2 regions of the Paenibacillus sp. RC334 genome follow, and region 1 is predicted to be linked to the other one. Evidence: riboswitches for the same ligand, from Rfam matches in the RefSeq annotation. Region 1 holds a riboswitch; the other holds the start of a gene.

The links. A riboswitch is a leader RNA that binds a small molecule or an ion and turns the genes downstream of it on or off. The one in region 1 is predicted to bind ZMP and ZTP.
Region 2: linked by a shared signal. The riboswitch ahead of QMK20_RS24115 (TIGR01440 family protein) and the one ahead of QMK20_RS04285 (bifunctional 5,10-methylenetetrahydrofolate dehydrogenase/5,10-methenyltetrahydrofolate cyclohydrolase) in region 1 are both predicted to bind ZMP and ZTP.

Annotation. Positions count from the first base shown of each region.
Region 1 is NZ_CP125370.1:878,923-894,329, reverse strand. Features, by position in the region: gene QMK20_RS04340 (M20 family metallopeptidase) at 1-1,141, opposite strand, end outside; gene QMK20_RS04335 (MetQ/NlpA family ABC transporter substrate-binding protein) at 1,200-2,087, opposite strand; gene QMK20_RS04330 (methionine ABC transporter permease) at 2,132-2,794, opposite strand; gene QMK20_RS04325 (methionine ABC transporter ATP-binding protein) at 2,784-3,809, opposite strand; gene QMK20_RS04320 (Gfo/Idh/MocA family protein) at 4,139-5,140, opposite strand; gene QMK20_RS04315 (Rpn family recombination-promoting nuclease/putative transposase) at 5,334-6,242, opposite strand; gene QMK20_RS04310 (deoxynucleoside kinase) at 6,452-7,090, opposite strand; gene QMK20_RS04305 (deoxynucleoside kinase) at 7,087-7,710, opposite strand; gene QMK20_RS04300 (response regulator transcription factor) at 7,892-8,491, opposite strand; gene QMK20_RS04295 (sensor histidine kinase) at 8,488-9,621, opposite strand; partial or broken gene desA (Delta(5) desaturase DesA) at 9,694-10,748, opposite strand; ZMP/ZTP riboswitch at 10,968-11,052, shown strand; gene QMK20_RS04285 (bifunctional 5,10-methylenetetrahydrofolate dehydrogenase/5,10-methenyltetrahydrofolate cyclohydrolase) at 11,166-12,032, shown strand; gene QMK20_RS04280 (cyclodeaminase/cyclohydrolase family protein) at 12,029-12,664, shown strand; gene QMK20_RS04275 (ABC transporter substrate-binding protein) at 12,847-13,869, opposite strand; gene QMK20_RS04270 (winged helix-turn-helix transcriptional regulator) at 14,184-14,576, opposite strand; gene QMK20_RS04265 (NAD(P)H-dependent oxidoreductase) at 14,719-15,393, shown strand.
Region 2 is NZ_CP125370.1:5,251,684-5,267,090, forward strand. Features, by position in the region: gene QMK20_RS24060 (F0F1 ATP synthase subunit delta) at 1-160, opposite strand, end outside; gene atpF (F0F1 ATP synthase subunit B) at 157-645, opposite strand; gene atpE (F0F1 ATP synthase subunit C) at 756-980, opposite strand; gene atpB (F0F1 ATP synthase subunit A) at 1,085-1,909, opposite strand; gene QMK20_RS24080 (ATP synthase subunit I) at 1,939-2,319, opposite strand; gene QMK20_RS24085 (AtpZ/AtpI family protein) at 2,312-2,566, opposite strand; gene wecB (non-hydrolyzing UDP-N-acetylglucosamine 2-epimerase) at 2,737-3,906, opposite strand; gene upp (uracil phosphoribosyltransferase) at 4,013-4,642, opposite strand; gene QMK20_RS24100 (hypothetical protein) at 5,114-5,248, opposite strand; partial or broken gene QMK20_RS24105 (sugar ABC transporter permease) at 5,248-5,482, opposite strand; gene QMK20_RS24110 (serine hydroxymethyltransferase) at 5,635-6,885, opposite strand; gene QMK20_RS24115 (TIGR01440 family protein) at 7,010-7,597, opposite strand; ZMP/ZTP riboswitch at 7,885-7,966, opposite strand; gene QMK20_RS24120 (low molecular weight protein arginine phosphatase) at 8,045-8,629, opposite strand; gene QMK20_RS24125 (manganese efflux pump MntP) at 8,665-9,225, opposite strand; gene QMK20_RS24130 (L-threonylcarbamoyladenylate synthase) at 9,397-10,635, opposite strand; gene spoIIR (stage II sporulation protein R) at 10,819-11,511, opposite strand; gene QMK20_RS24140 (FtsW/RodA/SpoVE family cell cycle protein) at 11,766-12,959, opposite strand; gene prmC (peptide chain release factor N(5)-glutamine methyltransferase) at 13,035-13,934, opposite strand; gene prfA (peptide chain release factor 1) at 13,938-15,005, opposite strand; gene ychF (redox-regulated ATPase YchF) at 15,219-15,407, opposite strand, start outside.

The DNA of each region.
Region 1 (15,407 bases):
GGAGCTGCAACCCCGACAAGGCCAACGCCTTCGCGCCAGTCACTAAGGCTTCCTCTCCCTTGGCAGAGCCGGCCGCTTCCCGAAATTCCACCGTATGTGCAATCAGATCGTCCGATCCGATTTTAATGTAGGCATGCGCAGTGGGAATGACGTGGCTTACATTGCCCGCATCTGTCGAGCCGATTCCGCCACGTGGTCCACGATCCAATTGTTCTCCCAGCGCTTCCAGTTCCCGGCCTACAACTTCATCCAGCGTATCATTCAGAATGAAATCACGCACTTCATTTTGAAAACGTTCGATCTTCACGGTAGCCCCTGTTGCCAATGCGGCAGCTTCTGCGATATTACGAACCTTCGCGGAAACCTCCTCCGTTCGCTGCCAAGTGCTTGCCCGGATGAAAAAGCGTGCAGATGCATAATCCGGGATAATATTGGGTGCGTCTCCCCCATGCGTAATAATGCCGTGAATCCGTACATCGGTGGGAAGCTGCTGACGCAAGGCATTGATGCCGCTGAACAATTGAAGAACCGCATCCAGCGCATTAATCCCCTGCTCCGGTGATCCGGCTGCATGAGCCGCTTTGCCGTAAAAATGAAAGTCCAGCGGGTCAACCGCCAGGCTTGGCGAAGTCAGCCGGGTTACACCAGACGGATGAACCATCAGCGCAGCGTCAATCCCTTCGAACAGCCCATGCTTTACGAAGCTTCCCTTCGCACTGCCATTAGGCCCACCTTCCTCTGCCGGAGTGCCGAATACATACACCTCGCCTCCCGTCTCGTCAATCACCTGCGCCAAGGCGATGGCGGCAGCCGTACTCGCCGTCCCGATAATGTTATGCCCGCAAGCATGGCCCAGGCCAGGCAACGCGTCATATTCCGCCAGGTATCCGATTTTCGGACCTTGTCGGGTCGAAGCCTTGCGGGCAACAAATCCGGTTTCGTGACCCGCCACGTTACGGGTTATCTCAAAACCCGCCTGCTGCAAAATATCTGTCAGCGCCCGGGAAGCTTGAAATTCCTGATTCCCGATTTCAGGGTTGGCATGAATAAACCGACTCGTCTCCGTATAGAGCGCCCGGGAACCCTCGATGTGTTCTACAATCCGCTGCTTGTGCGTATCCACCGTGTTCGTTGCACTCATCGCAATCTCTCCTCTTTTTTTGGAATCATATGCTTTCAATCCTGTTTTTCAAACACCCTTATTTCTTTTGCGCTTTGACATCCGCCACCAGCTTATCTAATGTAGCCTGTAGTTCCTCCGCAGACTGGTCTACCACGACGTTGGCTCCTTTGGAATCCTGTTTTACAGCCTCCGCTACCTCCGGATCATGGTACAAATCCACAATCGTTTGGTAGGTTGCATTGTCCTTATCCTCCGCACGGGCGGCAAATACGTTGACATAAGGCTTCGCTTCCTCGCTACTTGCATCATCCTTGTAAATGGACGCGTCCAGCTTGAACCCGGCATCTGTAGCGACACCACTATTCACAGCCGAAGCTGCTACATCAGACAACACACGCGGCGTCTGTTGGGCGACGACAGGAACGATCTCCAGCTTTTTCGGATTGCCTTCAATCTCATCCGTGGTTGGATACAAGCCTGCATCCTTCTTCAATTCAATCAGCCCGGCAGACTGGAGCAGCTTCAAAGCACGTCCCTGATTGGAGGGATCATCCGGTATAGCAATTTTGGAGCCGTCAGGAAGTTCCGATACATTTTTGAATTTTTCGGAGTATAGCGCCATCGGAGCAATGACCGTTGCACCAACGGGAACGATATTCAGATCATTTTCCACGTTGAACTGACTGAGGAAAGCCAAGTGCTGAAAGGAGTTCAAATCCACCTCTTTATTGGCAAGTGCCTTGTTGGGCAACGTGTAATCCGAAAAGCTGATCAGCTCGATTTCAATATTTTTAGCCTCCGCTTTCTTCTTGAGCACATCCCAATATGTGTCTTCCGACCCGGAAACCCCGATTTTAACATGCACCTTTTCATTTGCACCTGAGCCTGAACCGTTAGCCGAGCACGCAGAAAGAAGAGATACACTAAGAATAGCGAGCAAACCCAAACGAATCATTTTTTTCATGTCCATTTCCCCTTTAATCGTTATGTAAGATACCTGATTTCAAATCAGCGTCGTAAAAATTTACGTGACAGGTAGTTCCCCGCATATTGGGCAACCTGTACAAAAATGATCAGCAAAACAATCGTGACAATCATGACCGAGGTATCGAACCGTTGATAACCATAGGTCATCGCCAGATTCCCCAAACCTCCCCCGCCTACGGTGCCAGCCATTGCAGAGAAGTCAATCAATGCCACTGTAATAAACGTCAGCCCGAGAATTAAAGGTCCCAACGCTTCCCGAATCAGCACACCCGTGATGATCTGATAAGGAGTCGCCCCCAACGCCTTGGCCGCTTCAATCATCCCCGGGTCGATGGAAACCAGATTATTTTCCACAATCCTCGCTACAGCAAAGGCAGCTACAATGGTCATCGGGAAAATAGCCGCCGAAGTGCCAATGGTGGTCCCCATAATCAAGCGTGTAAACGGGCTAATCGCTACCAGGAAAATAATAAATGGAATCGGCCGGATGATATTAATCAGCAAATTCAGAAGCATAAATACAAATTTGTTTTCAAACAGGCTCCCTTTGCGTGTCACATACAACAACAAACCAATGGCAAGCCCCAAAATACTGGCGAAAACCAGCGTGACGACAACCATCAGAAGCGTTTCTCCTGTAGCCTCCACCACCTTCAGCCAAAATGTATCCCAATTAACTCTCATGATCGACGACCTCCCTGACTTCTACCGTCGTTCGCAGTTCTTCCACGACCTTATCAACCTCGTCTTTGGCCCCGATCAACTCCACAATGAGGCTGCCGAACAGCGCTCCCTGTAGCTCATTAATGCTGCCGTATACGATGTTGTAATCCAGATTGTATTTGCGTGTAGCCCTCGACAGCACGGGTTCACTTGTCGCCCCATCCCGAAAAATAAGTCTGTACAGCCGTCCGGCATGGTGCTCCCGAATCTTGCTCAGTAGTTTGGGTGATAGCTGATCATTCAGCACTGAGCGAATAAAATTTCTCGTCGTTTTCGTCTGTGGATTGGCGAATACATCGAACACATTGCCCTGTTCTATCACCCTGCCATTCTCCATCACCGCGACACGGTCACAGATACTACGGATCACGTTCATTTCATGGGTAATGAGTAAGATCGTAATCTGATATTCCTCATTGACCTTTTTCAACAGCTTTAATATATCTTCTGTCGTCTCCGGGTCGAGCGCAGAGGTTGCTTCATCACATATCAGAATATCCGGCGAGTTCGCCAGTGCTCTGGCAATGCCAACCCGCTGCTTTTGACCGCCAGATAGCTGCTCTGGATAGGAATCTGCCTTGTCCTCCAGCCCTACAAATTGCAGCAGTTCCTTAACACGAGCATCAATCTGCGCCTTTGGCAGTTTGGCCAGCTTCAGTGGATATGCCAGATTCCCATACACGGTACGCGAGTTGAATAAATTAAAAGTCTGGAACACCATCCCGATCCGCCTTCTTAAGTCCCTTAGCTCCTTGGGCCGTATACGGGTAATATCCTGATCATTCACGACAATTCGCCCTCCCGAGGGACGCTCCAGCAAATTCACAAGCCGCAATAGCGTGCTTTTACCTGCTCCACTGAAGCCAATGACGCCGAAAATCTCTCCTTTTTCAACGGATAACGAAACCTCTTCCAGTGCACTTACCTTTCGATTGGGCAAAGAAAATATTTTGCTGACCTGTTCAAACTTAATCAAACCTGCTTACCTCCTTACATCTGCACCTCTGCATTCCCACTTTTTTAGTAATCCGGTTGAATTAATCGGAATTATAGCCTAAAAAAAGCTCCTTTGGCTCCTTTTATACCGGAGGTGGGATTATTTAACTATATACCGTATGGTTAACACCTTAAGACAAGAAGGAGAATCTGTCAATAAAAATGAATACATCCTTCATCCTCCTGTGATCACAGCCGCTTACACTATTGGACATATAGAACCAAAAAAGGCCGACCGGATGTTTGCAAAATTCGCAAAACCGGCAGCCCTGTCTCCCGTGTTAAAGGGTATCGTTAATCACTAACCAACTAATGTGCAGACGTATTTTTCAAATCCGCTTCAAAACGAAGACCAATCTGCTGTCTTGCATCCTCCATCACTTCAGCGACTGCGAGTGAACACTCCAGTGAATTAATGGAGCTATTACGTTCTCCGCTTTTAATCAGATCAATAAACTCCTGAATTTCATAATACATCGGTTCACGGGTCTGTGCTTTCGTCAGATCCTCAATCGTGCCGTCCCGATAATGAATTTTCACCTCATACGGCTGGCTAATTTTGTCGATCACCATCGTTCCATTCTCACCCTGAATTTCGGCAGGCAAATATGAATCGGTAATCTTGGAATGCATGACGACGGCGTCCATATCCGGATATCGCATAGCGATGCTGCCTTCCCCATCTACACCAGAGGACAAGAGCACGCCAACCGCGCGAACTTCCTCCGGTTTGCCGAACAATGCCACCATAGGATACAGGCAATAAACCCCAAGATCCATCAAGGAGCCATTCGAAAAAGACGGATTAAAGGCATTCAGCACTTTTCCTTGCTTAAAAGCATCAAAGCGTGATGAATATTGACAATAACTTGCAAAATAACGCCGGACCCGACCAATTTTATACATATGGTCCTTAACGATTTTAAAGTTTGGCATAAGCGTGGACTTAATGGCCTCCATCAGCAAAACATCATTGTTGCGCGCAGCCTCAATCATGCTCTGCACCTCCGTTGCATTGGAGGCAAGCGGCTTCTCGCACAGCACGTGCTTTCCGTGATTCATACACACAATCGCTTGCTCCGCATGCAAGGAGTTGGGACTGGCAATGTATACGGCATCCACCTGATCACTTGCAGCCATTTGCGCCAAGTCTGTAAATACCTCCGGATGGCTGCTGTACTTGGCGGCAAAGGCTTTGCCTTTATCCTCTGTTCGTGAGTACACCGCCGTCAGGGCAAATTCGTCCGTCTCTACCGCGGCTTGAATAAATCTCTCCGTTATCCAGTTGGTTCCAACAATACCAAAACGTATCACAGTATCCCATCCTTCCCCGTGAGTCATTTACATTTAATATATGTATCTATTCTCGCATTCTAGCTTAAGCTTGTCCACTATACGGTTAGGCATACTTCGTCCTTAGAGCTTCTCATTCGACAAAAAAAGACTGCGGCCATCAGCCAAATTCATTCTGATTGTACCACAGTCCTTGAATGCTGTTTCTAATTTATACTTTCAGCGAACGCACCTCTGGCTCGGATAAGCCAGATGCTTTTACAATCACTTCAATTTCAAGCCCCATATTCAGCATATTTCGTGCGATTTCAATTGCCTTCTGGCGCTCTCCTTCAACTTTACCTTCTGCTTTACCTTCTGCCTTTCCCTCTGCCTTACCTAGCTTCAAACCTTCTTCCCTTGCGCCTTCGATCATGGAAGCCTCATCATGCAGGTACTTTTGTCGGGCTTCATACTGTAAACGCGCCTCTTTATCCTGACTTAGAAACTCCAGCGTAGTCATCGCCTTTTTCAAACCGGGTTCATTCATGGCTAGTACCTCCCATTGAGATAGATTACTTCCCTTTAGAAACAGAAGCCAGTTGACCAAGCCACCGCTACCAGCCGGAATCTCGTGTTCATCCAGTTTGGTAAGTTCCAAAAAATGTAACTCCATATCATCACTAAACGAAATGCCCGTACGGTCCTCTGTCAAATGAAACACATTATGATAACGGCTGTTCGGTAGGAAGGAATAATTCAAAATGTTGATCGTTACACACTTTCTCAGCAGCTTATAGGATTGGCCTTCGTACAATTGTCCTGCATACTGCTTACTCCAATAAAACAAAGTTCGCTTATCCATGTCATACTTATTGAAAAGCTGCATCTCCACATTAATGAGCTGACCTTCCGTCGTTCTGGCCCGAATATCCAAAATAGACTGCTTATCATGCGGTGCGTCCTTATCCGTATACGGATTCAAAAGGACAATTTCCGTTAATGGAGGTTTCCCCGCTTCCTCAAAGGTACGATTTAGAAAAGTTAAAAGCACATCACGATTTTCCTCGCTTCCGAAAATGCGCTTAAACAAAAAGTCATTGCGGGGGTCCAGCATTTCTACCACTAGAATCAACTCCATCTGCTCATATTATACCACGACAATGAATAAGAAAGCACAGAAAAGAACATATGTTCCTATATCCATCAATCAAAATATACCAGCTTCATGATCGCCAATCCATATTCCTGATGGATCATTTTCAGCGTGCTTACCTGCACAGATGTGCAAGGCTTTTAGAAATGTGTAACACAAAAAAACCGTCCTCACGGACGGTCAACAATTTTTATTTATTTAGAAATTACCTTGCCTACCTCTACCAAAATGGCATCCATAGAAGCGGGATCATGCACGTCATATTCATCAATGTTCAGACGCAGCACAGGACAGGCATCGAACTCGTTGATCCAATTGGAATATCTGCGATACATTTGCTCCCAATAAGATCGCTCGGTCTGGATTTCCATTTCACGACCGCGCTCCTCGATCCGGCTCAGTATGGATGGCAAGCTGCCTTCCAGGTAGACCAGCACATCCGGGTGCGGGAAAAACGGTGTCATTACCATCGCCTCAAACAAACTGGTATACGTTTCATAATCCGTAGGGTTCATCGTCCCCTGATCGGCATGCATTTTCGCAAAAATTCCTGTGTCCTCATAAATCGAACGGTCCTGCACAAAGCCTCCACCGGATAAGAAAATATTTTTTTGCTCCTTGAAGCGCTCGGCCAGAAAATAAATTTGCAGATGAAAGCTCCATCTTTCGAAATCGTGATAAAACTTCTCCAGATATGGATTATGATCCACCTTCTCCAGTGAGGTTTTAAAGCCCAGGCGTTCAGCCAAAGCAGCCGTTAGTGTGGATTTCCCCACACCTACCGTGCCCGCTACCGTAATCAGGGCATTCGCGGGAATGTTGTATTTATTCATTGAATAAGCTCCTTTACATCAGAAACAATCTGTTCAAATTGTGCTCGGTTTTCTACAAAATCAATCTCATTCCCGTTAACGGTCAATATCTTGGGAAAAGGAGCCTGTTTGGCAAGAAATTGTATGCCATTATCATAATCGGTGATGAGCTGCTCCAGATATGCCGGGTCCATCTCCTGTTCAAAGGAGCGCGCCCGTTTGCGAATTCTGCCCAGCAACGTATCCAAATCGGCTTTAATATAGATGATCATATCCGGCTTAGGCATATCGTCGGTGAGCAAATGATAGATTTGGCGATATTTTTCGAGCTTCACACCCTTTAGGGTTCGCTCAGCAAAAATCAGATTTTTATAAATATGATAGTCGGAAATAACAGGCTGTGCCTTCTCAATATATTGCAGGCCAGTATCCTCCAGTTGCTTGTACCGATTGCAGAGAAAGAACATTTCCAGTTGGAAGCTCCACTCATCTATATTTTGATAAAATTTATCGAGAAACGGGTTCTCCTCGACAATCTCTTTAATAATCGGCATATGCAGCTCCGTTGAAAGCATGGAAGCCAACGTCGTTTTTCCTGCTCCGATCGGCCCTTCAACGGCTATAAATGGGGCTTGTTTCATACGATTCCGTTCCTCCTTGTACTACGGTCCATCCCATGGACAGCTATCCTATTGTATCACAAGGAAGTAGACTAAAGGCATATACTTTCTCTTATGTATCCTCCGATAAAACAACAAAACAGGGGAGCTATGTCTTCCTTCATAGCTCCCCTGTTTCTCCTTGAACATTTCTGCCTTACGCTTATTTAAACCAGCCTTTTTCATTAAAACGCGTAATCGCCTCAATTCGATTGCTGACACCCAGCTTATCCAGAATGACTGAAATGTAATTGCGCACCGTTCCTGTCGTTAGGTACAGCTCACCGGCAATCTCTTTGGTGTTCTTCCCATCAGCTATGAGCGACAAGACGGTCTTCTCACGCTCGGTCAGCGGGTTAACTTCCGCATAAGCATCATCGACCAGCTCTGGAGCATAAATGCGGCGGCCTGCCATAATACTTCTAATCGAGGAAGCCAGTTCTTCACTGGGACTGTCCTTGAGCAGATAACCGTGCGTGCCTGCCTTGATGGCCCGTTCAAAATATCCGGGACGGGCAAATGTGGTCAGAATCAGCACCTTGCAATTCAAGCCTTTGAGTTCCTCAGCCGCATCCAATCCGCTTTTGATTGGCATTTCGATATCCATGATGCATATATCTGGCTGATGCAGCTTGACCAGCTCTAAAGCCTCTTCCCCGTTGCTTGCTTTTCCGACTACTTTCATGTCCTCTTCCAAGTCCAGCAGGGAGGCCAAAGCACCCAGCAGCATACGCTGGTCTTCCGCAATGACGATTCGAATCATGGCCCCACCTCCTCATTTGGCTTTTCAGTAATATTCGGCACTTTTATGATCAGGGCCGTTCCCTGATCTGAACGCAGCTCCATACACCCGTTCACAAATTCGAGCCGTTCCTTCATCCCTTGCAGACCATTCCCCCGAAAGGCTGCACTTTCTCCCGTAACGCCGACTCCATTGTCCTGAATCCGAAGGGTCAGCTCCTTACGAGACGGCTCAATGGTAATGGAGCAGGCTGTAGCGCCACTGTGCTTCACCACATTGGTCACCGCCTCTTTCATGCACATACTAAGCACATTCTCGTTCATCAAAGACGTATGCTCCAGCTTTGGGTCGCCCTCCAAGGTGAATTCAATGTGAGCAGCCTTTAAAATCTGCCGAATACGCAGTAATTCATCCTCTAATCGCATACCTCGCATCTGAGTGACCATTTCCCGCACTTCTTTTAACGCACTTCTCGCCGTAAGACGAACATCGTTAATTTCAGCGTGAGCCCGCTCCGGGTACTGATCCATCAGCTTGCCAGCCAAATCACTTTTCAGTCCGATGAGTGACAGCTTTTGACCGAGAGTATCATGCAGGTCGCGCGCAATTCTTTGCCGCTCCTCCAGCTTAATCAATTCCGATATTTTCTTATTGGCATCCTCTAATTGCACTTGAAGCCGATCACTTTTATTTCGGTTAAAAGTGGTTATCGGAATCAAGATTACACCAAGCAGATTCAGCAAAATAAAGGGAATCTGCTTAATAAAAACAGGATTTCCAGAAACAAAACCATAATTGATCAATCCAATGGTACAGACCATCAGAACAATATACAATGTAGTGAATGCGGCCTTGCTTTTGATATTACCAATCAGGAAAGCGATAAATATCGAGAAATACATATAGCTGAATAACAACGTCATGGTAATGGATATCGCAATCTGTACACTGGTCCAGAAGTAGATCAGCCAACCTTGAGCGACAAAAGCCAGTACATAACAAGCAAAAAACACTAAAATAATGATGGTACCCAGCACAATATGGCTTGTAGATGAGGAGCTAAAAAAATAGAAGGGCAGGATATAAAAGACGACCCATACATAAGGGTTAAGTCCCGTATTTCTTTGAAAAATCTGATACCATTTTTGCATCCTGCCCACCCTTTATCATTTCACTAATTCAGCTTATATCCCTTATCTTATCATACCGTGTTTCGTACAAAGTTATTTTCTTTCCGTACTCACAACAGGTGTGGGGACGGGTTTCGTAACGGCAACACGTTTGCTGAGCAACGGCTTCACTTGTTTAAAGGTCAAAAAGGTTTTCGTGCTTTCATCCCAAAGCCGGAACTTCAGAGATTGCAGACTTGTGCTCACCGTGATAGTCGTCGCTTTTTGAAGCTGCGGGGTGGCATCATGCGCCTTCTCCAAATTGTAATTCGGTACTTTCGGACTCAAATGATGAACGTGATGGAAGCCGATATTGCCCGTAATCCATTGCAACACCTTAGGAAGCTTATAATAAGAGCTGCCTTCTACGGCTGCATTAATATAGCTCCACTCTTCATCATGCTCAAAATACGAATCCTCAAACTGATGTTGTACATAGAACAACCAGATTCCCAGCACACCTGATACAAAAAAAATAGGTGCCTGTATCAAAACAAAATTTTGCCATCCGATGGCCCAGCACAACAGAGCGTACAATACGACGAGGGATACATTCGTCAAATAGGTGTTCATTTTTTCCTTGCGTTTTGCCTTCTTTGTGTTAAAGCGATAGGAAATCAAAAAGTGTAGATCGGACCGAGTCCGAACATCCCCCATGGACTCCGGTATACACGATAAGCCAGTCGTGTCCATGCAGAAGCTTCTACATACTCTTCCACCGTAAGCACCCACATATCACCTGTGCCTCGTTTGTCCAGATTACTGCTGGTTGCATGGTGGATCGCGTGGCTATTTTTCCATTGGTCATACGGGCAAAGTGTAATAATACCTGTAATCGTGCCCACAATGTCATTCAGCCTGCGGCTTTTGAAGAACGATTGATGACCGCAATCATGAAAAATGATAAATGCTCGTATAACAAATCCGGAAGTAATAATAGTAATCGGAAGAGTCAGCCAATACGATACCGACAGACTAAGATAAGCGGCATACCATAGCAGAATCAGTGGACCCAGGGTGTTAATGAGTTGCAGAACGCTGGATTTCGTGTTTATTTTCTCGTAGGGAGCCATATTTTTTTTCAATTGGGCTAATGGGAGTTGTGTCATACTTATTTATGATCCTCCTTTAAAATGACGCCCATACTTTGATCTCGTCAGGCGTACATGTTGATCTAACCTCAGTATAAGGGGATACCTGTGTTGGATGTAGTCATAAACGTCAGTTCGGGAATATGACATTTGTCATATAGACAAATAACATGACCTCTTTGCCAATTGTTCACGGGTTTCTTTTCGGAAGATTATTTGTTAAAATATAAGGTAAATAACGCTGTATGTGACTGGCGAAGTCAGTGGAATCAACCACGAGGGAGCATACAATGAAAGCGTGCCGTTCGCCTGGGAGAAGTATTTGCAGAGGATTCGTCTGTCGTGACGACCTTGTGCAAATACTTTTTTTCGTTTTACAAGACCATGACACCCTGTTGATTCCATCATGCGATAAATTCAGAGGAGGTTCAGACTATGGCTATCATTATGAAATCCAAAGAAGCAGCTGAGCAAGTGTATGCAACGATCCGTAACAAAGTAGAACAAATGAAACAGCAAGGGCATCTCCCTCATTTGGCAACACTGTTGGTAGAAGGTGATCCGGCCTCTGCCTACTACGCCCGGACCAAGCAAAAAATAGCGGAGAAGCTGGGCATCTCCTTTCATCTTCATACCTTTGACCGCCATGTAAGCGAAGCTGAACTCCTTCACCTGATCGGCAGCCTGAACGAAGCCTCTCATGTACATGGTATTATGCTGGAATTGCCTCTTCCCCAGCATCTATCCGCCTCCGCCATTAAACAATCCATCGCCCCATACAAGGATATTGATGGAATTACCCCAGGCAACAAGCTGGCTACCGTTACAGGTGAAGCCGGGTTGTATCCCGCTACGCCTCAAGCCTGTATTGAGCTGCTCAAGCATTACGGTCACACATTGGCAGGCAAAAATGTCACCCTTGTCGGCATAGGACAGACAGTGGGACTCCCCCTTTTTCACATGCTGCAAAGAGAAAATGCCACCGTTACCGCCTGTCATGCAGGCACACGTGATATTGCAGAGCATTTGAGCCATGCAGACATTGCCTTTGTCGCAGTCGGATGCCCTGATGTGATTACACAGGATATGGTTCATCCCGGTTTGATTTTGGTAGATGCGGGAATTAACGAGACGCTGGAGGGAAAAATAGTGGGGGATGCCGCTTTGGACGTTGGGGAAAAGGTACATGCGATTTCTCCGGTTCCCGGCGGTGTCGGCACATTAACGACTGCAATCTTGTACAAAAATCTGCTCAAAGCGATTGATCTGCAACACTACTCCAGAGAGGCGGCCTATTCATGAGTGAACTGTCGTGGAGTGATTCCATCGGACATTTTCTAAGAGAGGCTGGAAGTGCAGCACCTACTCCCGGCGGAGGAAGTGTATCCGCACTGGCAGCGGCACTGGGCGCGGCTATGACCTCCATGACCGCCAACCTTTCCCAAGGAGAAAAGTACGCGCATGTTCATGGACAAATCGCCGAAGTGATTCACAGCATGGAAAACCTGTTCACACGCTGTGAGGAACTGATGAACGCAGACATTCAATCCTTTGAACAATACATGACCGCATTGCGCTTGCCCAAAGAAACAGACGAAGAAAAACGCTATCGAACCCATTCCCTACAGACCGCGGTGATCGCCGCCATTGAGGTGCCGATGCGTTTGCTGGAAGTATGCCGGGACGGAATGCAGCGTGCCTACAGTATCGTGGAGCTGTCCAACAAAAATGTCATTTCTGATCTCGGCATAGGGGCGATCCTGTTCGAGGCTGCCGCCCAATCCGCCCTGCTCACCGTTGACATTAACCTTGCTTCCCTGAAAGATTTGGATGCCAAACACGCCTATGAAGCGAAAACGGCTGCACTCATTCGTGAAATTGGACAAATCAAAGCGCAAACCTTATTGATCGTACGCAGCCGAATAACGGGCTAAGAAATAACCTCCAAATCCATCTCTAAGCATGGGTTTTTGGAGGCTATTTTTTTTGGAATTGATTTGTTTTGGATATCTTAGAATGTAACCGATTGCAACAAAAAACGATCTCACAAAAAAAGCACCTCACCCACGGCCATACTGCCCATGTAGTAAAATGCTTACGAATGTGGATCATATACTTATTTTTTCGCTTTATTCTCTGTTTCTCTTTCAATCAGCATATCCACGATCATATCAATCTGCCCGGTAATGGCGATAGGATCATAGCGATAGTACGTATCAAAGTCGTTAAAGAACACTCTATTGTTCTTCACCGCAGGCAGGTTCCCCCACACAGCGGACGATTTCAACTGCTTAAGCGCGTCTCCCTTTTTCTCCGGGTCATAGGTTGTCAGAAACATATAATCTGCGGCGTACTGTGGCAATACCTCCAGCGAAAGCTGTACGGTTTGTTCCTTGGAGTTGGTCGTTTTCTTCGGCATGTTCAGCTTGAGTGCATTGTATACCGCTTGTCCTCCACGACCTGCATTGTCACCGAAAATCCAAAGAGCGTTTTTGTCCGTCAGCTCATACAGACCAAAGGTAGCATTGGGATCAATGACGCCTTTAAGACGTTCGCGGCCTTCGGCAGCCTTTTTATCAAATGCAGCAATAAATTGCTCTGCTTTCTCTTTCTCCCCGGTGATATCACCAAACAGCTTGACCGTATCGTAAATATTCGTAGTCGTTCCGTAAGGAATATACAGCGTAGGTGCAATTTTGGACAATGCCTCATAGTTGGTATCCTTCATCACCACAATCAGATCGGGCTTGAGTTCCAGCGTCTTCTCCAAATTGGTCGGGTCACCCACCTCTTTGGTCCCTTTTTCCTTGAGCAAAGCAGTTATGAAAGGATTTTGAAAGGCCGTCGGCTCCACACCCACCACATTAGCCCCTACGGACAGTAATTCTCCGCCGTAAAAATCCGTCACAATACGCTGCGGTTTGGCCGGAATTTGAATATCCCCTTTGACCGTTTTAAAGCTTCGCATCTGACCGTCTGTCGTATCAGCATTTTTCTCTCCAGTGGAAGCTGACTCTTGCTTATCTCCTGGAGATGAAGCGGAATTACTTCCATTGCTGTTTCCGCCGCAAGCGCTAACGAATATAGACAATACGAGCATCATTGCAGCCAAAATAAAAAACGATTTTTTCTTCAACATATTAGCCCCCTATGTATTGTAAAATTGACCTTTTCAATTGCGTGATAATGATTATCAATATCGTATGAAATATATCAGGCAGCTTCCCTGCTGTCAACTTAAAATCGAAGCTTCAAAAAAGAGAGGAACTGGAGAATACCTGACCAAATCATCCGATGAGTGGTTCATTCTTATGAATCATTTGATTCCAGTCTCTCACTGGATTTATGCAAAATGCTCTTATTGATAAAGCGTAAAAGGCACTACGATATATGCTCTAGCATACGATCGTAAGTGCCTTTTTCGCGTACCTGTATTGATAGATGAACATCCCTCTACAAGCCGGGCTTGGATGGCTCCATGCAGCTTTCTGATGAACGATGCCTGGTTTTATATTCTTCTCCCCAATCCTTCATTAAGTTAATAATCGGAGTCAGAGTTCTTCCAAATTCGGTTAGAGAATATTCGACTTTGGGAGGAACTTGCTGATAGACTTCACGGTGAACTACACCATCCTCTTCCAGCTCGCGTAACTGGAGCGTCAGCATGCGCTGAGTGATCCCCGGACAGATTCGCCGAAACTCACTAAACCGCTTGGTTCCATACATTAGATGATATAAGAGAATCCCTTTCCATTTGCCTCCAATCACATCCAGTGTGTACTCCACCGGGCAGGCCTGATCCTTTCCATCGGGACATTCTCCAAAGCCGCCTTTCCGATTTCGCATAGGTATTTTTCCTCCTAGTATCATTTTGTATACTACAGCACATTAATGTGCGTACTTCTAAAACGGTCATGTATATTCTAATATTAAGCATGCCACTTGATAAGCGTCAATTCAATCATTATTCACAAGGAGTGAATGAACTATGGAAACCTTAACAACTGCTAAAAATCAAATCTTATCTGCATATGAGTTCAGACATGCTACCAAAGAATTTGACAGCCATAAGAAAATCAGCGACTCGGACTTCGATTTTATTCTCGAAACAGGTCGTTTATCCCCCAGCTCGTTCGGCTTTGAACCCTGGAGATTCGTTGTCGTCCAAAGTAACGCCATGCGTGAGAAGCTGCTCCCGTACTCTTGGGGAGCCAAAAAACAGCTACCTACAGCGAGCCATTTTGTACTCATTCTCTCCAGACTGCCTAAAGACATGTTGGCCTCATCCGAATATATCAAGGGTGTAATGGAAAACGTACAGCAATTGCCTGCTGAAGTGGCTCAAGGCAAAGCAAAGGTATATGATGACTTCCTGAAATCGGATTTTGAGCTGGAGGAAAATGAAAGAGCGATGTTCGAGTGGGGTTGCCGACAAACCTACATCGCACTGGGCAATATGATGACAGCGGCAGCTCAAATCGGAATTGACTCCTGTCCGATCGAAGGTTTTAATAAAAACAAAATTGAACAAATTCTTTCCGAAGAAGGCATCATGGATGCCGAGCATTTCGGCATTTCCTGCATGGTGGCTTTTGGATACCGTCTGAATGAGCCGCGTGGAAAAACTCGGCGACCTGCGGATCAAGTTATTGAATGGGTATAACTAAAGGACGAGTA
Region 2 (15,407 bases), 1.6 Mb from region 1:
TGTTAGGAGAGTTGATGAACTTACGGATTTCAGCATCCCCAGAGACAGCTTCTACAAAAGCACGCAGCTCTTGCTCGGTCTCCATAATGGTTTGCTCTTGCTCCGCCACTTCAAACAAAGCTTTCGCATACCGTTTGGCAACTACCGTATCCCGGCTCATGCTTTGCCTCCTACCTCTTTAAGGTACTGGTCGACAAGCTCTCCCTGGACTTGGTCTTCCTTGATTTCTTTTTGAATCAGCTTGGAAGCGATTTGTACCGAAGCACGGCCCACTTCGCTGCGCAGCTCGGCAACTGCCTTATTGCGCTCGCTTGTGATCTCACGAACAGCTTCGTCTTTCAGGCGGACAGCTTCGTCCTTAGCCTGAACGATAATTTGCTCCGCTTGCTTGCTACCTGTTTGTTTCGACTGCTCAATAATATCGTAGGCTTCTTTGCGTGCCTGTTGGAGAGCCTGCTTTTGCTCCTCAACATAAGCAGCAGCCTGTTCACGCGTCTGTGCCGCTTCATTCATTTGCTTCAAAACAAGCTCACGCCGCTTCTCCATAACTGAAAAGAGGGGGCCGAATGCATAACGGGTCAGCAACCAGTACAAGATCAAAAATGCAATTACAGTAAAAACGATACTTGTCCAATTAAAATGCAATTGAAGTCACTCCTTTCCGGTGAACGTCAGTCCTAGATCTTTCATATCTCAAACGAACAAAGAAGGCGCGGATGGCTGTGCCTTCCCCGCCAAACCTTGCTTCCATTCAATTAAGCTGCTGCGTAGAAAATGAATGCCAGGACGACACCGATGATTGGCAGTGCTTCGACCAGACCTACACCGATAAACATGACAGTTTGCAATGAAGCTTTTGCTTCTGGCTGACGAGCGATACCTTCAACTGTTTTACTTACGATCAGACCGTTACCAATACCTGCGCCGAGCGCACCCAAACCTACTGCGATAGCTGCTGCTATTAATGCCCAAGCTCCCATTTTAAAAATCCTCCTTAGAGATGTGTATTTGTGTTGTACATGTATTTGCAGTTAAGAGCGAAGCGCACTCCTGAACTTAACTAAAAACCGGAAACTGAAATGACCTAATGCTCTTCTTCGTGCGTATCAATTGCCTGTGAAATATACACGAACGTCAAAATGGTAAAGACGAACGCCTGAATACTGCCGACAAAGATACTGAATCCTTGCCATACAACCAGCCCCAGTACGGAGGCAATCCACCCTCCAACACCAATTGCTGTCAATTTCAGCAGCACACTAATCAAAACCTCGCCGGCAAAGATATTACCGAATAGACGCATACCATGTGTCAAAAGTTTCGAGAACTGCTCAATCAGGTTAATTGGCAAAAAGAAAGGGAATGGCTGAATGTAATGCTTGAAATAAGCTTTGGTGTTACGGAAGATTCCCAGGAAATGAACCAGCACAAAGATCATCAATGCCAGACCAATGGATACCCCTGCATCTGCGGTAGGTGATTTCCACCAGTTGACACCCACGTGGGCAGGTTCGCCCGGATGAGCCGCCTGTGCTTGCTCCAATGCTTCCTTGACTGGAACGATTTCATGCCCAAATACTTGTGCGCTTTGTACATTATCGAATTCAGTCACGATTCCGAACGGCAAACCAAGCATATTCCCGACGAAAATGAACATGATCAGCGTCATCCCCAATGATAGGAATGGCTTCCCTTTCTTCAAATCCATCGTACTGGATATAAGCCCTTGAACGAATTCTACAACCCATTCCATAAAGTTTTGCAGCTTGCCAGGATTGTCTACAGACAAATTGCGTGTTGCGGCAAAAGCCAGTCCAAACACAATAGCACAGGTTACTATAAGCATAATAATGATGGACAAGTCAATGTTGAACCCGCCCAATTGGATAATCGGTGATTCATGCAACATGTTTTCTCACCCCTTTCTCAGTTGAGCCATCATTTTTCCTGTAGCGCGAATATGATGCCTATAATTAAAAGAAGAAACTGTCCAGTTACCAGGCTTGCCATTACAGCGATCTCATGGAAATAGGCCGGAAATTCTATCGCCAGCACTACCGCCAAAATAGAGGTCGCTACACGAACTCCAAAGCCGATGCCCACCCTTTTCTTCTTGCCTTCACCGGCGGCCGCACTCGCAACCTGTCGAATTTTGTAGGCCATATACAGCACATTAAGACAGCTTACTCCCGTTCCCAGAATGATTCCGTGAGCAATGTCACGATGTTGGGGCATGAAGGCGGAGACCAGGAAACACAGAGCCATAATACAAAGCGCTACGATCCATAACATTTTTTGCATTCGGGTCATCTCACTCATGGTTATCCCTCAATACCTTTCCGATCACAAGGGCAATACTCAATGCGCCTACAACCAAGCCTGCGAGAACGCTTACGCCAATCCAAATTCCGGAACCACCAAGTTTGGTGTCTAGCCACTTTCCGGCATAAAAACCACCCAGTGTGCACACGGCCAAATCAATGCCGATAGCGCTCACCAGTCCAATTGCCTTGAAGGCATTTCCGGTGTTATTTCGGTTGTTGTTTTGCTTGGAAGGTTTGACCACTTTTCCATGTCACCCCTGCAATTCCAGTCCATTTTACTTAAATATAAGATGCTTTGTCAATTGAGATATTTTAGTGCCCTAAAGTATAAAATCAGTCGACAAAGCATCCTAAAATGCCGTACCCCTTGGTAACCGTACAGTTTAACTGTATGCTTACCCTGTAAGGATGATTATGTGGTGCGGACACCTTTTGTGAACATTGTGTGAAATTCTTCAGGACGTTCGGATTGAACACCATAATGGTGCAAAATAGCATTGACAATTCTTACCGAAGCTCGTCCATCGCCATAAGGGTTTGCTGCCTGACTCATAGACTCATATAATGCAGAATCCGTCAAAAGAGCCTTGGTCCGATTGTAGACGTTCTCTTCACTCGTACCCACCAGTTCCAGTGTGCCAGCTTCAATTCCTTCCGGTCTTTCAGTCGTATCACGCAGTACCAGTACAGGCACGCCGAATGAAGGTGCTTCCTCCTGAAGACCACCCGAATCAGTAAGTATGAGATGAGTGTGCGGATAAAAGTTGTGTAAATCCACCACATCCAGCGGATCAATCAGCTTAATACGCGGATGGTTGCCTAAAATCTCAAATGCAGGCTCCTTCACAGCCGGACTCGGATGAACTGGATACACGATAGCGATATCCTCAAACTCGTCTGCGATCCGTTTGACCGCACTAAAAATTTGGCGATGTGGTTCGCCCTGGGACTCCCGGCGGTGTGCCGTCATCAGAATCAGGCGTTTGCCTTCAGCCCATTCCAGCACCGGATGCTCGTAATCCTGGCGAACCGTATACTGAAATACGTCAGTCACGGTATTGCCTGTTACATATATTCGCGATTCAGGTTTATTTTCCTTCCGCAAATTCCCAGCAGATAAAGATGTAGGAGAAAAATGAAGATCAGACAGCACTCCTGTCAGTTGACGGTTCATTTCCTCAGGGTACGGAGAAAGCTTGTTCCACGTCCGCAAGCCCGCTTCCACATGCCCTACTTCGATCTGTTGCATAAAGGCCGCATAGCTGGCCAGGAAAGTCGTCAGCGTATCCCCGTGAACGAGCACGATATCAGGCTTTGCCTCACGTAACACAGGTTCCAATCCTTGAAGTACACGAATGGAAATTTCATTAAGCGTCTGACGATCCTTCATCACATCCAGATCATAGTCAGGGTGGATATTAAACACTTCCAGAACCTGATCGAGCATTTGGCGATGTTGAGCCGTTACGCATACTAAGGACTCGATATGCTCGGGGTGACGTTGAAGCTCCAAAATAAGAGGAGCCATCTTAATCGCTTCCGGACGCACGCCAAAAATAGTCATCACTTTGATTTTGGACATTTTCTGTTGAACCCCTTTTCAAGATAAACGTCCGGTTCCAAGACCGTTCTCCTATGAAAAACGACTTGTCCGTAACGCCCATATATTATGCCGAACCAGAGGCCCTTTACTTGGTTCCGTACAGACGGTCTCCCGCATCACCAAGACCCGGAATAATGTAGCCGTGATCATCCAGACGCTCGTCCAGTGCAGCAACATAAATATCTACATCAGGATGGGCATCCTGAACGGCCTTGACTCCCTCAGGAGCGGCAATCAAATTCATCATCTTAATTTGGGTACAGCCTCTCTTTTTCAACACATCAATAGCCGCGATCGCCGAGCCGCCCGTTGCAAGCATCGGATCAATCACGATCAATTCACGCTCAGTCACGTCTGTAGGCAACTTCGTATAGTATTCCACAGGCTGCAATGTCTCGGGATCACGGAACAGTCCCACATGCCCTACCTTTGCTGCCGGCAGCAGTTTGACAACGCCATCCAGCATCCCCAAGCCTGCACGCAAGATTGGAATGAGACCCAGCATGCGACCGGAAATAACCTTGCCTTCTGTCTCAGCAACCGGTGTCTGCACCGTAATGCTCTCCAGCGGGATATCCCGCGTAATTTCATAAGCCATCAATGTTGCTACTTCATCCACCAGTTCGCGGAAATCCTTGGTGTTGGTCCGCACATCGCGGATAAATGTAAGTTTGTGTTGGATCAAAGGGTGATCACAAACCACCAGTTTTGCCATGATATATTCCCTCCGGTATTATCGTCACGTTCTTTCGCACCAGAATATCGAACATCCTGTATGGAAAGGATCTATGTAACCTATTTGTACAAACCAAATAAGCACAGATGCAATGCGTGCCTGTAAATCCTGTTTATTATAACATTCCCTTGATTGATTTAACACCTGCCACCGCAACCTTTTGTCAAGAGGAAGATATGACAGGTAAAATGCATACTTCGCCACTTCAAGAGTGACTTTTGTCATACAAAAAGTGCATAAAAAAGGCTCTGACGGCACTTGACCGTCAGAGCCTTTTGAATTTTGGACTTCCTGCCTAACCTACAGGCTTTGTGTCCTAATACAGCATCAGTCTTTTATCTGTACTTCAAATTGTCCCATGCCTCCTGAAATTGCTGGAGCATTTCATCCTTCGTAATGACTCCCGCAATATAGGCCTGCATGCTACTACTCAGATCCTGATTCAGTCCCTTAGGGAAACGTTGAAAGTTCCAACTCCATATCTTGTCGCTGTTTTATTTTATTCCAGGCATTCGCGTAGTTCTCAAAATGGAAGGTCATCGGCCACGAAGCGAAATGAGCCAAATTGTCGCTTGTTTTTCCCATTACATTTCGACCTCCTTTTTCTTCGTCAGACACACCTGGATGCTGGTAATGATTGCAACGATGACAAAGAAAATAATGGCTTTGGCAGTACCCAATCCAAGACGGTTATTTGTAAACGCTTCATTATATATGTCCAAACGCAACAGACTCCGTCGACTTGAAGGGTCCACCCTTTGTCAGCGCCAAATTCAACTCAAATACTTTAAAGGACCAGGATATCGCCAGAAACAGGCAGAATCGCTAGAAATCAAAAAAAGGCTGTTCCCCCTCCGGCTTACGGAAGAAAAACAGCCTTATCAGTCACATCATATGTGTAGTCATGGCCCCCCCCCGGATACCAAGGCTGACAACCTGAGGCTGAGGGGGAGCATGAACAAGCCGATTGATTAGTATTGAATACTTGGGTAGATCGGGAATTTGTCTGTCAGTTCGCCAACAGCTTGGCTGGCTTTGGACAATACCGTATCATCCTTCGGATTTTTAAGAGTTTCGGCAATGATTTTACCGATTTTGACCATAGCCTCTTCATCCATACCACGGGACGTTGCAGCAGGTGTACCAATGCGGATTCCGCTGGTAACGAACGGACTGGTCGGGTCGAAAGGAATCGCGTTTTTGTTCACTGTAATGCCCACGGAATCCAGCACATGCTCCGCTTCTTTTCCAGTGATGTTCAAGCTACGCGTGTCCAGCAGCATCAGGTGATTATCCGTACCACCGGATACAATGTTAATGCCTTCAGCCAGCAATGTCTCAGCCAGCACCTGAGCGTTGCGAACTACGTTTTGTGCATAGGTTTTGAAGGAAGGCTGGAGCGCTTCACCCAAGGCAACGGCTTTGGATGCGATCACATGCATCAACGGCCCCCCTTGAGTACCTGGGAAAATAGCTTTATCAATCGCTTGCGCCCACGCTTTGCGAGTCAAAATCAGACCTCCACGCGGACCACGCAGCGTTTTGTGTGTCGTTGTTGTTACAAATTGAGCATGCGGAACCGGGCTTGGATGAATACCCGCTGCCACAAGACCCGCGATATGTGCCATATCGACCATGAACAGAGCGCCCACATCGTTGGCAATGGAAGCGAAGGCTTCAAAATCAATGGTGCGCGGATATGCGCTCGCGCCGGCTACAATCAGACGAGGGCGATGCTTGAAGGCTGCCTTGCGCACTTCATCATAGTCGATGCGGAAGTTGTCTTCACGTACACCGTAAGCGGCAAAGTTATACAACAAGCCGGAGGCGTTAACCGGGCTTCCATGTGTAAGATGGCCGCCGTGCGCTAGGTTCATACCCAGTACGGTATCTCCAGGTTTAAGAGCTGCCAGATATACTGCCATGTTCGCTTGCGCTCCAGAGTGAGCTTGTACGTTAGCATGCTCTGCACCGAACAGTTCTTTGGCACGGTCGCGTGCAATGTCCTCAACGATATCTACATGCTCACAGCCACCGTAATAGCGTTTACCCGGATAGCCTTCAGCATATTTATTTGTCAGTACAGAGCCCATTGCTTCCATTACCGCTTCGCTGACGATATTTTCGGATGCGATCAGCTCGATATTGTGGCGTTGTCGTTTCAGTTCAAGTCCCATTGCTTCCAGCACTGCCGGGTCACTTTTACGCAAATGTTCCATCATGATTGATTACTCCCTCTCCATGGTCAATTGTCAGGTATACAGGCAAGCGCCTGCTCCTCTGTTGGGTACCTCATCATCAATACAAAAAAGATACAAACATGCTGTCCAAACCAAATTGCAAATGCTAGTCACAGCTTCCGCCGGCTTCTTGCTCCAGACTATACACCGCTCGTTGTCCTCCGATGAGCGGGGGACGAGTGAACGCCGCCGTCACACGCGCTTCGCCAATCCAGCGAAGGCCTGGACGAAACGGAACAGCAATCGGTTGCAAATGCATACCGATCAGCGTCTCACCAATGTCTATCCCCGCATGTGCCTGTACATTCGCCGCCAGACATGCATCTTCCAGCGCACGATAGGCGACGGTAGCCATAGATCCGCCTGCCGTACGAACGGGAACGGCGGCAACCTCCGTCAGTCCCAGCCGCTCCAGCACGGCTCGCTCAACGACTAGCGCACGGTTCAAATGCTCGCAGCATTGAAATGCCACGTCAAAACCATACGCCCTGCTAACGGATTCCACTCCAGCCAGCAATTGCTGCGCTACATCGAGCGCTCCCGCCGTGCCAATCCTGCTTCCAACCACCTCACTGGTGCTTACCCCGATAACCAGCAAACGACCAGCCTTGAGACTGGCTGCTTCTGCTATTTCCTTCACGACAGAAGCGGTCTGTGCTTCAAGCGTAACCTCATGATCCAATTGTCCTGCCATTGGAACCTCCTTTGGTTGAACAGCCCCACAGAGACTGGGCACGGGCTTATGCCCCATGTTCAACACACTCTCTCCTGAATCACAATCTGACTATATTATAGCCGATGAATCGGATTTCGAGCAGGAAAAATGGAAGACCCAACTAAAAAAAGGACCCTCTCTCGGTTCGAATACTCGAAGTAACAGCACACGGAAGAATCATTGTCATTTGTCTGGACAGAAGGCCACCGGAGGCCGGACCTAGCTCATATACGAAAAAAGAGCAGTCCACAGCCAATGTGGATTTGCTCTTTTGCCCAGGCGACCGGCCGTATATCCGGTGCTCCATCGTGGTTAATCCCACTTTTGTCGCCAGTTACACCGGATTCTTGTTTTTCCACCTTATCTTAACGGATTAACCGTCGAAAATCAACAGATCCCGTACAAAATAGATGAGTGATACAAACTTTATTCGGACAATGCCTTTAGCTTGTCCACCAGCTTATGCAGCGCCGTTCGGATTTCCCCAGCCGTGACATCGTAATCTTCACGCGGACCGCCGAACGGATCAGAAATATCAAAGCCCGGAATACGTTGATGCAGTTCAATCATCCGCTCACGCTCCCGTGCCGAAAGCTCCTGCCCCAGCGAACCCATCAGTTGTTGTGAAGCGTACAGACCATCCAGCTCCTGTACATCATTCAGCACCGAATCCCGGTCCTCCACATATTCCTTGAGCGTAAACACTTTGCCCGCCGTTTGGGGAAAGCGCTGAATTACGTGCTGCTTATGCCCTTGGGTCAAGGTTAAAATCAGATGCGCCCACTCGGCAAGCCCACCGTTCAAAGGAGTTGAGGTGATTTGATCCGAGATATTGTGGTCACGTAGCACCGCCTCTGCATGTCGGGAAATGGGTGTGCCTTCCATCGCAGCTACTCCCGCCGAACGCACTTCCAACCCTAGTCCGTGCTCAGTAGCCAGCTTGCGCAGCATCCCTTCAGCCATCGGACTGCGACAGGTGTTCCCTGTGCATACGAATAAGATATGTTTCAACGTCTTCACCCCCCGTATGTTGAAATAATATATAATTAAAACATAAACATAAAGCCGAACGCCAGTAGAATGGCACCGCCCACCGCTTCTCCATAGTCTCCCAGATTGCGGCTGACCTTTCGGCCTAACAGCAGTCCCAGCATCGCCATCGCTCCCCCGCAAAAGCCAAACGCCAGAACGGTTAGTACCAAATCACTCTGGAACATGCCAAGTGACACCCCAACAGAAAAGGAGTCAACGCTCACTCCAAGCGCAAATAGCAAAAGGCCCAAGGACGAACGATGGTCCAACACCTGTACTCCGTCCCCTTTGAAGGAATTATAAACCATATGCCCGCCCAAAAGGATGAGTAATCCCCCTGCAAAGTAGGTCGTCACATGGCCCAGTAAAGAACTCATATAATGGCCTGTGAACATACCCAGCAATGGCATCAGAATGTGAAAAAAGCCAATGACCGTGCTGATCCGCAGCACGTCCCGCAGGCGTATTCCTTTCATGCCGATCCCTACGCCCAACGATAACGCATCCGTCCCCAGCGCTACAGCCATGACCAGAATCGTTACAATCTGCCCGGCATGGGCAGAGGCTGCCAGCATACTCCATCCCCCCAAATATCCGTCCGCTCTTGTACACGTTATGCGGACAAGAGGCAAAACAGTACAAGCATACGGTGAACGTGCCTGTACCGGGATAAGTTGAGAGGAAACAATGCTGAAAAGTTAATCCATCTAAAGCCTCTACATCATTGGACAAATATCGGCGCCGTCCTAGAGACGGACGATCCGATGGCCCGCCGCTTTGAGCAGGCGGTTCATAACGGCGTCTCCCAGCCCTTTCGGCGGACAGGCTTCCGCCAAAATAAAGGTGACGCCTTCCTCATCGCAGCGGCGCAGCACGCCGTACAGGCGCTGCGCTGCCTCATGGAGTGCGTCCAGCTTGCCCAGCGTGTAAACGCGCTCTCCGGCATAGCCGGCGGCATGCTCGTCGAACGCGAGCACTGCTGTGCGCTCCCCCCGCGCGGACGCCTCCGCCAGCGCGGCGCGAATCCAGCCCGTCACCTCAGCGGTTGACGGGCCATGCACTACGCTCAAGCAGCCTCGCGGCGCGTAGTGCGTGTACTTCATGCCCGGCGAACGCGGTGCCGGGCTATCGGCGTCCTCGCCGGGCGAAGCGGCGACCAACGCAGGGTCCAGCTCGACGGCGCGAGCGACCGCAGCGAGCTGCTCGGCCGTCACGCCGCCGGGGCGCAGGATGGTGACGGTTCCGTCGTCACCGGCCTGCACCACCGTGGACTCCAGCCCCACACCCGTGGGGCCACCGTCCAAAATGCCGCCGATGCGGCCCTCCAGGTCCTCACGCACATGGTGTGCAAGGGTCGGACTGGGCCTGCCCGAGCGATTGGCGCTTGGCGCAGCCAGCGGACAGCCTGCTTCTGCGATCAGACGCAGCGCTACCGGATGGTCCGGCATGCGCACGCCGACCGTGTCCAGCCCCGCCGTCACACGAGGCGACAGTGCTTGAGGCATCACAGGCAACACCAGCGTCAGCGGTCCCGGCCAGAACGCATCCATCAGCGCCCGCGCCGTATCATTCACTTCCGTTACCATGCCGTCCAGCTGGGCAGGGTCGGAAACATGCACGATCAGCGGATTATCGGAAGGACGCCCTTTGGCGGAGAATACCGATTCTACCGCTTCCGTGCTACGCGCATCAGCGCCCAAGCCGTACACCGTCTCGGTAGGGAACGCTACCGTCTCTCCTGCTTGCAGCAGCACAGCGGCCTCACGAATGCCTTTTTCCGCCGCAATACGGTCTTGTCTGGATAACATTTCACCAGATGATTCCCCTTCAACAACCAATTCTCTTACGTCCCACCATTTCGTATGGGAATCGGCCAACGGCGGCTTTAGCCCATGAAGCCCCTGTTCGTCCAATACCCGCTCACATATTTTCTTCTGCAAAGACTCTCCGCGCAAACCTTGTATTTGGTTCGATTTATCACTCATATTAGATCATCCCATATCTTATTGTCATACAGTCCTGGTTCAGTTAGCTCTATCCCTAAAGAACTTACTTGGGCGGCTTATCTGAACCAAATCTGTCCATGTCTCATAGCTGTAAACCCTATATCCCATTATAACATACCGGGGTCATGCACCCGTTGTTCTCTTTTCTACAACTTACGACGATTAGGCAAAAAGACCACTCACCCATCCCCACAACCCCGTCAATGCATCCCATAGAAAAAACCGTACTTCCGGCTCCTTGTCAGCGGCATTCGTCCGTCCGCCTCCTTGGTCCGCTTTTGCCGAGACCGTTTGAGCTGCCGTTTCCCCGCTGCCCGCATCAATGAAGCACAACGGAGGAAACAGCACGCACCACCAATTTTGCCCTTTGCCTTGTCCCAGCGTGACCCGAAGCGCTTCATAATCCCCTGCCGGATAGACAAGCCCACCGTACATCTTCGTCGGAAAAGGTACGTTTGCCAATTCTACCTGATGATCGTACGAGATGCCCCGTCGAGCCAGTTCCGCACCTACTAAACGGTCAATTTCGGGTAAATGAGCAGCAATCAGCACTCTGGCCTGATCCAAACTTTGCGGGTTTTCCAGCTTGCCAACCCACGCATCCATCTGTTGTACGATGGTATCCCTAATTTCACGTTTTACCAGCTGATCCTCTGGACGATCCGAATTGGCCAAAATGCGCAATCGGATGGAATCATGAGGAATGACGCCCGCTCCTGTCGTTGCCATCCCTGCCACTACAGGCCCTCTTGTCCCTGTTGTCATGGCGGCATCTGTTTTTTGACCTTCCCACGACATCAATAATATTGAAATACAAAATAGTATCATTGCAGCTTGCTTGGTCCAGCTTCTCATCCCAATCCCCCCAAACTCTATCATGTCTATCAGTCTGTCCGGTTTGGGAGAGGCTAAACCTATGAATCTCGTAAAATGTTCAAGACCATTTTAAAAACACCCAATACACCCTACATCAAGCACATGGATCTGGGCCGAAGCTTCGGAGCAGTCCGCGAATACGAAAAAGCCCAGATTTCACAATCTGGACCCTTCGTATCTCACTATTTCCCCTCACCCTAAGCATCAAGTGACATCCATTTAGAAGCATAGCATTAAGCCTTCTTCTCCTTCGCCAAACTCACTCTGGATGGCTGTGGCAGATCGTCCTCCAGCTCCTGACCGTGGACCTTAATACTCATAACCAAGCCAATGCTAGCCATGTTAATAAGCAAAGACGTCCCCCCATAGCTTATAAAAGGGAGCGTAATTCCCGTCAGTGGCATGATGCCCAAAAACGCGCCGATATTTTCAAAAATCTGATACAGCAACATGGATACAATACCGACGATAAGATATGGTCCGGCACGGTCACGGCATTCCAGCGAGATCAGGATCATTCGATGAATCAAAATAAAATATAGCAACAACAGCACCGACGAGCCAACAAAGCCAAATTCCTCCGCTACGACCACAAAAATAGAATCCGCATACGTGTAAGGCACACGACCGGATTGAACCGAAGTCCCCTGCAAAAAGCCTTTGCCCATCATCCCGCCAGAGGCAATCGCCAGCTTGGCATTTTTGGTATGGTAAGATGCCTTTGCGGTCGCTTTTTCCGGTACCAGCCAAGGGTCCAGTCGCTCTACCCAGTGACTACGGCCAATCCCCTTCATAAAAGAATCGATCTCATCATGAAACGAAATATAGGCTTTGAGCCCGCCACCAACGGCAACTACAAATATGGTAAATCCGATCAGTGCATGGGATGCCTTCACATTACCAATCCATAGCATACCAAGGACGATGACGATGTATCCGAGCGCATTCCCCAAGTCATTTTGCACCATGACCATAGCAAAAGGGACAAAGCTCACCAGAGCGACTGGAAGTACATCCTGAACAAAATACAGCTTGCTCTTGCGCTTCTTAATCAGCATATAAGTCAGAAAAATGATAAGAACCAGCTTGAATACCTCAGCAGGCTGAAGGTTCAAGCCACCGATTTTCAAAAAGCCCTGAGAGTTGTTAACCGTCCCGCCAAAAAAGCCGAGAGCAAGCAGGAATATTCCGCCTCCATATACATACAGTGCTTTTTTAATAAATATTCGAAAATCGACTACCGCTATACCCAAGATCACCACAAAACCCAATATATAATACCCGATCATCTTCTGGTAGTCATTGCCGTGCTCCGCCAAGTTGGTAGGGCCTCTGCCCGCGCTATATACCGTTATGATGCTGATTGCCATCAGCAAAACCAGAATGAAGATCACCGGACCGTCAATTTTTTTCAATTTCTGAAGCATGATTTCCCCCTGAGCCGTTTCTCGGTCATACTCCTTTTATTCTAAAGGAAAGACTCGCAAAAAGAAAATGCAGCATTATTCCGCAACGCCCAGGACATGACGTTCGATTCCAGCAAGGTCTGGAACGATTAGAATCGTATTCCAATGACCTGCCTGCTCCAGCAGTCCAGCCACGTCTCTGGCCTGTCCCATGCCCAGCTCAAACCCGATCAACCGCGGCGGAGCCTGAAGCAGCCCAAGCTGCTCCAGCATCGCCCGATACGGGCCAAGTCCGTCAGGCCCGCCATCCAGCGCCATACGCGGCTCATGGTCGCGCACCTCCGGCTGCAAGCCTGCGATGTCGGCGGCCGGGATATACGGCGGATTGGACACCAGGATGTCCACCGCCTCTCCCGCGAACGGCGCCAGCAGGTCGCCTTCGCGCAGCTCCACGGCTGCGCCGTTGACAGTGGCGTTATGCGCCGCCATCTCCAGCGCTGCGGCGGAGATATCCCCCGCCACCACGCGCCAGCGGGGCCGCTCAGCCGCCAGCGTGACGGCAATCGCCCCGCTGCCCGCGCCGATATCGAGCGCCTGCGGAGCGCCGTCCGGCCACAATCGGTCGCCGTGCTGAAGAATAGCCTCGACGAGCAGCTCTGTCTCGGGCCGCGGAATCAGCACCGACGGCGAAACCGCGAACGGACGGCCATAAAACTCCTGCCGTCCGATAATATACTGCGCCGGTTCACCCGCTGCTTTGCGGGCTATGACCGCTTCCCACGCCTCTTTACCCGAGGCTGGGAACGGATCGCCCAGCGCAGCGTAGAACGCCGTGCCTTCCAGCCCGAGCACATGCTCCAGCAGCAGACGAGCGTTATGCTGCGGCTCCAGCACGCCGCAGCTTCCTAAAAAAGAAGAAGCCTCAACTAAGGCTTCTCTGATACTCATGCTCCGCTCCGGCGACATCCGATACACAAGATCGCGTTCGTGTCCCAAAACTTAAACCTCTTGTTCCATCAAATCAGCCTGCTCTGCAATCGTGAGCGCCGATACGATTTCTTCGATCTCCCCGTTCATCACCTGATCCAGCTTGTGCATGGTCAGCCCGATGCGATGATCTGTTACACGGCTTTGCGGGAAGTTGTAGGTACGAATACGCTCACTGCGATCCCCGGTACCTACTTTGCTCTTACGCTCGCCTGCATATTTGGCTTCCTCTTCCTGACGAAGCATATCCGAAATACGGGCACGCAAAACCTGGAGTGCCTTCTCCTTGTTGGAGTTTTGGGATTTACCGTCCTGACAGGTTGCCATAATGCCTGTTGGCATATGCGTTACACGCACCGCCGACTTGGTCGTATTAACGGACTGACCGCCAGCACCGCTGGAGCAGAACGTATCTACGCGGATATCCTTGTCGGAAATTTCAACATCCACTTCTTCGGCCTCAGGCATAACGGATACCGTAGATGTAGATGTATGAATACGTCCGCCGGATTCCGTCGTCGGAATCCGCTGTACGCGGTGTGCTCCGCTTTCGAATTTCATTTTGCTGTATGCACCGCGTCCGTTAATCATGAAAATAACCTCTTTGAAACCTCCGAGGTCATTCATGTTCGCGTCCATCAGCTCTACACGCCAGCCTTGGGTATCGGCATAACGAGTGTACATCCGGTACAGATCCGCCGCGAACAATGCCGCTTCGTCACCACCCGCTGCACCACGAATCTCGATAATCACATTCTTATCATCGTTCGGGTCCTTCGGCAGCAGCAAAATGCGGATTTTCTCGTCCAGCTCCCGTTTGCGGGCACTGAGCTCATCAATCTCCATTTTTACCATTTCACGCATCTCGTCGTCCAGCTTTTCGGCCTGCATAGCTTTAGCAGCGTCCAGCTCTTCAACGACAGTTTTATATTCAGTATATGCTTCATAAGCAGGCTGTAAATCAGACTGTTCTTTGGAATAATCTCTAAGTTTCTTGCTATCGTTCGCTACATCCGGATCGCAGAGCAGTTCGCTCAGTTTATCGTAGCGGTCCGCCAATGATTGCAATCGGTCCAACAAGCGATTCACCTCTTCAGTTAAATTAATATGAAGCCAGATTCAAATTCACTGGCTACAGCTCTTTATTATACCAACTAATTAATTAATTAGCTACTAAAAATACTTCTAATTCATGAATTGAATAACAACCATAATTTAATAATAAAAAGCCGCCACCCAATACAGGCAGCGACTACTTTATTTAGCACAATGTTTTATACTGCAAACCTAATGTTATACATTAAAACGGAAATGCATAACGTCTCCGTCTTGTACCACATATTCCTTACCTTCCAAACGAAGCTGACCACGTTCCTTAGCCCCGTTCATAGAACCAGCAGCAACCAAATCGTTGTAGGATACAACCTCGGCACGAATAAATCCGCGTTCAAAATCCGTATGGATTACGCCTGCAGCGCCCGG